DNA from 2 places in the Bradyrhizobium cosmicum genome. Region 2 is predicted to be linked to the other one. Evidence: riboswitches for the same ligand, from Rfam matches in the RefSeq annotation. Region 2 holds a riboswitch; the other holds the start of a gene.
The links. Region 2 has a riboswitch for glycine ahead of gcvT (glycine cleavage system aminomethyltransferase GcvT). Riboswitches for the same ligand answer to the same signal wherever they lie in the genome.
Positions count from the first base shown of each region.

Region 1: it holds a riboswitch for glycine, as region 2 does, so the genes downstream of both, FNV92_RS13355 (D-amino acid dehydrogenase) here and gcvT (glycine cleavage system aminomethyltransferase GcvT) in region 2, are expected to answer to the same signal.

Region 1 is NZ_CP041656.2:2,826,704-2,830,109, reverse strand. Features, by position in the region: gene FNV92_RS13360 (M20/M25/M40 family metallo-hydrolase) at 97-1,227, shown strand; glycine riboswitch at 1,323-1,427, shown strand; glycine riboswitch at 1,431-1,543, shown strand; gene FNV92_RS13355 (D-amino acid dehydrogenase) at 1,612-2,913, shown strand; gene FNV92_RS13350 (ABC transporter permease) at 3,096-3,406, shown strand, end outside.
Region 2 is NZ_CP041656.2:2,667,839-2,671,244, forward strand. Features, by position in the region: gene gcvP (aminomethyl-transferring glycine dehydrogenase) at 1-14, opposite strand, end outside; gene gcvH (glycine cleavage system protein GcvH) at 218-586, opposite strand; gene gcvT (glycine cleavage system aminomethyltransferase GcvT) at 597-1,745, opposite strand; glycine riboswitch at 1,891-1,979, opposite strand; gene alaS (alanine--tRNA ligase) at 2,214-3,406, shown strand, end outside.

The DNA of each region.
Region 1 (3,406 bases), 160 kb from region 2:
CCACAAAGATCGGTTTGGCTCTACAACACTCCCCGCTCGTCCTGCCCAGCGCAATGCAATGCGCGTTCCATCTTTCGAAGCTTGAGAGACATTAAGATGAATCCAGCCAATCTTCCCTTCGATTCCGAGGCCATGCTCGAAGGCCTGCGTACCTGGGTCGACTGCGAGAGCCCGACCTGGGACGCCGGTGCCGTTAACCGCATGCTCGATATCGCAGCGCGGGATATGGCAATCATGGGTGCGACGATCGAACGCATCGCCGGCCGCCAGGGCTTCGGCGGTGTCATCCGCGCGAGCTTCCCGCATCCGAAGCAAGGCGAGCCCGGCATCCTGATCGCCGGTCACATGGATACCGTCCACCCGGTCGGTACCATCGAGAAGCTGAAATGGCGGCGCGAGGGCAACAAGTGCTACGGCCCCGGCATCTACGACATGAAGGGCGGCAACTACCTCTCGCTGGAAGCGATCCGGCAGCTGGCGCGCGCCTCCTTCACCACGCCGCTGCCAATCACCGTGCTGTTCACGCCAGACGAGGAAGTCGGCACGCCCTCGACGCGCGACATCATCGAGGCGGAGGCTGCGCGCAACAAATATGTGCTGGTGCCCGAGCCGGGCCGCGCCGACAACGGCGTCACCACCGGGCGTTACGCCATCGCGCGCTTCAATCTCGAGGCGACGGGCCGGCCGAGCCACGCCGGCGCAACGCTGTCGGCGGGACGCTCTGCGATCCGCGAGATGGCGCGGCAGATCCTCGCGATCGACGCGATGACGACGGAGGATTGCACCTTCTCGGTTGGCGTCGTGCATGGCGGACAATGGGTGAACTGCGTTGCCACGACCGCCACCGGCGAAGCGCTGTCGATGGCCAAACGCCAGGCCGATCTCGACCGCGGCGTCGAGCGCATGCTGGCCCTGTCGGGCACGGCCAACGACGTCTCCTTCAAGGTGACTCGCGGCGTCACCCGGCCCGTATGGGAGCCGGATGCAGGCACGATGGCGCTGTATGAAAAGGCACGCAGCATCGCCAAATCGCTCGGCGCCGAGTTGCCGCATGCGAGCTCCGGCGGCGGCTCCGACGGCAATTTCACCGGTGCGATGGGCATCCCGACGCTCGACGGCCTCGGCGTGCGCGGCGGCAATGGCCACACGCTCGAGGAGTTCATCGAGGTCGACAGCCTGGTCGAGCGCGGCCGGCTGATGGCGGGTTTGCTGGCGACGCTCGAGTAAATTGAATCAATCTTGCACTGCACAATCCGTTGGCAGTCACGGTCGAAATTTGGCCTTGTCTAAAAATGAGGCGCATCGTACTGCTCGATGGTCCACGCGACGATGCGGGAGAGATCGCAACGAAGGCTTCCAGCCTTCCTTGCGGCGCCGACGGAGCAACCGCCCCGGAAACTCTCAGGCAAAAGGACTGTATCGTCAGGACGATCTGGAGAGAGACGGCACGATCTGAAAGTCGTGACGTCCACCGAAGGGGATAGTCCGGAGCTGACCTTACGGGGTCTGCGCCGGGTCAAGCTCTCAGGTAACCGTGACAGATGGGGCGCCGCCAACGGCTTTACGGCCGGCGGTTAGCCGACTCTAACTCACGGGAGCCCCGAACCTGCCATGACCCATATCGCCATCATCGGCGCCGGTATCACCGGCGTAACGACCGCCTATGCCCTGCTTGAACGCGGCTACAAGGTGACGGTGCTCGACAAGCACCGTTACGCCGCGATGGAGACCTCCTTCGCCAACGGCGGGCAGCTCTCCGCCAGCAACGCCGAGGTCTGGAATAGCACCGCGACCATCCTCAAAGGCCTGCGCTGGATGTTCCGGCGCGACGCGCCATTGCTGATGAACCCGCGGCCGAACTGGCACAAATATTCCTGGATGAGCGAGTTCGTCGCCAACATCGGCAACTACCGCGCCAACACAATAGAGACCACGCGGCTTGCGATCGAAGCCCGCAAGCATCTGTTCGAGATCGCGGCACGCGAAGGCATCGACTTCGATCTCGAACGCCGCGGCATCCTCCACATCTATCACGACAAGAAAGGCTTTGAATCCGGCCTGCGCGTCAACGCGCTGCTGCAGGAAGGTGGCCTCGACCGCCGTCCGGTGACACCGGAGGAAATCCGCGCCATCGAGCCGACGCTGCGCAAGGACTATTACGGCGGCTTCTACACCCCGTCGGATGCGACCGGCGATATCCACAAGTTTACCCGCGGGCTGGCCGAGGCCTGCAAGCGACGCGGCGCCGCCTTCATTCACGAGGCCAACATCGATTCGATCGCTCGCGCCGGCGCCGGCTTTGTCATCGGCTGGGCCGATCTGTCCGCAAGCGATGCGGCCGCATCCGCGCGCGGCATGCTGAAGGTGGACGGCGTCGTGGTTTGCGCAGGTGTGGCGAGCCGTCACTTCGCCACCCTGCTCGACGAGCGCGTCAACGTCTATCCGGTGAAGGGCTACTCGATCACCGTGCAGCTCGACACCGCCGCGAGCCGCAACGCGACGCCGACCGTCAGCCTGCTCGACGAAGCCGCCAAGATCGTCACCAGCCGGCTCGGTGCCGATCGCTTCCGCGTCGCCGGCACCGCCGAATTCAACGACTTCAACCGCGACATTCGCGCCGACCGCGTGCAGCCGCTGGTCGACTGGGTGCGCAGCAACTTCCCCGACGTCGAGACGTCGCGTGTCGTTCCGTGGGCAGGGCTACGGCCGATGATGCCGAACATGATGCCGGTGGTGCGCGCAGGGCGGATACCGGGCGTGTTCTTCAACACCGGCCACGGCCATCTCGGCTGGACCCTGTCGGCCGCGACCGCGCAGATGATTGCCGGGACCATCGACGGCTGGCGCGGGCTCAACGCTCCGCCGACCGTCCCCTCACTCAAGGTTGAGACCGAGCTGCGTCATGCATCCTGAGTGGTTCCGATGGGGCGCAGGGCGGGCCCTTGATACCGCCCTGCCCTTGGCACACAATTTGCCCCGCGAAGTCGGCATCTCCGGCCGGCTTTCCCAGCCCGAATGACAGGCGCGCATGATAAACACGACAGATTCCACGGGCGCCCCAAGGCGCCACACGTTCCGCAGCCGGAGATAGGTGCATGCTAGGTTATCTCATTCGCCGCGTTCTGGCGGCGGTCCCCGTGATGGGTGTCGTCGCGCTGTTCGTGTTTCTGCTGCTGCGGTTGACCCCGGGCGACCCCGCCGCAATTCTCGCCGGTGACAACGCGACACCTGAACGGCTGGAGCGCATCCGCGACTCCCTCGGCCTCAACGAGCCGTTGATCGTGCAGTTCATCACCTGGGTGAACAAGCTGCTGCACGGCGACCTCGGAACGTCGCTGATCTCCAACTTGCCGGTCATCAAGATGATCAGCCAGCGCGTCGAGCCGTCGATCTCGATCGCGCTCTC
Region 2 (3,406 bases):
CGGTGCGCGGTCATCATGGGTCCTCGCTTTAGGTCATCTGTCGTTGCCGTCATGCCCTGCAATCGCATGAGCCGATCATTTTGCCTTGGCACGTCCGTGCCAAAAGCTCGTCATGCCCGGGCTTGTCCCGGGCATCCACGTTCTTGGTGCCGCACGAAGGCCGTGGATGGCCGGGACAAGCCCGGCCATGACGATCGCGGGCATCCGCATCGCCATCTCACGCCGTATGGGCCTTGTACGCCGCTTCATCCATGAGGCCGCCGAGCTCGCCCTTGTCGGCAATCCTGATCTTGAAGAACCAGGCCTTGCTTTGCGCATCGGAATTGACCAGGGCCGGCTCGGCGGTGAGGGCGTCATTCACCTCGAGCACTTCGCCGGTCACAGGCGCGTAAACGTCGGAGGCGGCCTTGACCGATTCCACCACGGCGGCAGCTTCCGCCTTCTTCAGCGCGCGGCCGACCTTGGGCAGTTCGACGAACACGACGTCGCCGAGCTGCGACTGCGCGTAGTCGGTGATGCCGACGGTGGCGACATCGCCGTCGATGGCGAGCCATTCATGGTCGGAGGTGTACAGCGTCGTGGTCATTCTCGGATCCTCAGCGTTTGTAGGTGTTTTTCACGAAGGGCATCGCGGCGACTGTGAGGGCCAGGCGCTGGCCGCGCACCTCGGCGAAGATTTGCGTGCCGAGCGCGCTCGATGCAGTGGGCACGTAGCCCATCGCGACCGGCGCATTCAGGCTCGGGCCGAAGCCGCCCGATGTCACTTTTCCAATCGGCTCGCCGCCTGCGCTGGTCGCGAACAGCAGCGCGCCTTCGCGCACCGGCGCGCGGCCCTGGGCCAGCAGGCCGACACGGCGGCGGGATGCGCCGTTGTCGAAATGAGCGAGGATCTTTTCCGCACCCGGAAATCCGCCGGCGCGCGCGCCGCCGCGGCGTCGGCTCTTCTGCACCGACCATTCCAGCGCGGCCTCGACCGGGGTGGTGTCCGTGTCGATGTCGTGGCCGTAGAGGCAGAGCCCGGCTTCCAGCCGCAGGCTGTCGCGGGCACCCAAGCCGATCGGCATCACGTCGGGGTTTTCCAGCAGGGTCTTTGCAAGCCGCTCGGCATCGGCGGCGGGGACCGAAATCTCGAATCCGTCCTCGCCGGTGTAGCCGGAGCGCGAGACGAAACAGTCGAGGCCGGCGACCTTGTGCGGGCCGGCGTCCATGAACTTCATGGATGGCGCCTCTGCACATAATTTCGCCAGCACCGATTCCGCCTTCGGGCCCTGCAACGCGACCAGCGCGCGGTCTTCAAGCGAATCGATGATGCAGTCGCCGGAGAGATTCGCGCGCAGATGCGCTTCGTCGGCGTCCTTGCAGGCGGCGTTGACGACCAGGAACAGGTGGTCACCGAAATTGGCGACCATGAGATCGTCGAGGATGCCGCCGCCCTCATTGGTGAACTGGGCGTAGCGCTGCCGGCCCGGTGCAATCGCGACGATATCCTGCGGCACCAGCCGCTCCAGCGCGCGGGCGGCGTCCTCGACCTTGCCCGATTTCGGCCGGAGCGCGATCTGGCCCATGTGGGAGACGTCGAACAGGCCGGCGGAAGAGCGGGTCTGCAGGTGCTCTTTGAGCACGCCCGCGGGGTACTGCACCGGCATGTCATAGCCCGCGAACGGCACCATCTTGCCGCCGAGGGATAGATGCAGCCCGTGAAGGGGCGTTCTTTTCAGGGAGTCTTGGTCGTCGCGCGCAAGCATTACGGGGCCCTCGGCGGTTCCCCGAGGACGATTCCCCGGTGGACACCAGTCGAAGCCCCATCTGTCGCTGTGCCTGAGAGTATTATCCCGTCGGCGGACGCTGTCCGGGCCTTAAACCCGCCAGTGCCTCTTTCCAGATGTCGTCAAAGCCACGCGGTCCTTTTGCCTGAGAGTTTCCGGGGCGGTTGCTCCTTCGGCGCCGGCACCAATGCCGGTCTCTCCCGACGTGGCCGTACGATACAGATGGGTACAGACCACAGGGCGGCCAAGCCTGTCAACGCAGGCTTTGCGCCTTTCCAAAGGGATTGCAACGGGATTGCGCTGAGGCGGCAACCCACTGATCTGTCTGCACAGTTTCTGGACAGCGAAGCTGGCCTTGTCTAAAAGCGCTCTGGCCCGCAGATATCAGTCCAAACTCGCGGTTTGGAAGGCAAGTCAGCGGGTCCAAGCACACCCGATTGGATGAACATGAGCGGCGTCAACGAGATCAGGTCGACCTTTCTGAACTTCTTTGCCGAGAACGGCCACGAGATCGTGTCGTCCTCGCCATTGGTGCCGCGCAACGATCCGACACTGATGTTCACCAATGCCGGCATGGTGCAGTTCAAGAACGTCTTCACCGGCGTCGAGAAGCGGCCCTATCAGCGCGCCACCACGTCGCAGAAATGCGTGCGCGCCGGCGGCAAGCACAACGACCTCGACAATGTCGGCTATACCGCGCGCCATCTCACCTTCTTCGAGATGCTCGGCAACTTCTCGTTCGGCGACTATTTCAAGGAACGCGCGATCGAGCTCGCCTGGACGCTGATCACCAGGGAATACGGACTGAAGAAGGACAAGCTGCTCGTCACCGTCTACCACACCGACGACGAGGCGGCTGATCTGTGGAAGAAGATCGCGGGCTTCTCCGACGACCGCATCATCCGCATTCCGACCTCGGACAATTTCTGGGCGATGGGCGACACCGGTCCGTGCGGCCCGTGCTCGGAGATCTTCATCGACCGCGGCGATCACATCTGGGGCGGACCGCCGGGCTCGCCGGAAGAGGACGGCGACCGCTTCCTCGAGTTCTGGAATCTCGTGTTCATGCAGTATGAGCAGGTGACGAAGGAGGAGCGCGTGGATCTGCCGCGTCCCTCGATCGACACCGGCATGGGCCTCGAGCGCATGGCCAGCATCATGCAGGGCGTCGACAGCGTGTTCGAGACCGACTTGTTCCGTCATTTGATCGACGCGACGTCGTCCGCGCTCGGCAGCGGGCCGAATGAGCAGACCATGGCCTCGTTCCGCGTCATCGCCGACCATTTGCGCTCCTCGGCCTTCCTGGTCTCCGACGGCGTGCTGCCCTCGAACGAGGGCCGCGGCTATGTGCTGCGCCGGATCATGCGCCGGGCGATGCGCCATGCGCAGCTGCTGGGCGCGAAAGAGCCGCTGATGCACCGGCTGGTCTGGGCGCTGGTGCGCGAGATGGGCCAGGCCTACCCCGAGCTGATGCGCGCGGAGAATTTGATCGAGGAAACGCTGCGGCTGGAAGAGACCCGCTTCCGCAAGACGCTGACCCGCGGCCTTGCCATCCTCGACGAGAAGAGCGCGTCCCTGAAGAAGGGCGACATGTTCGACGGCGACGTCGCCTTCACGCTGTACGACACCTATGGCTTCCC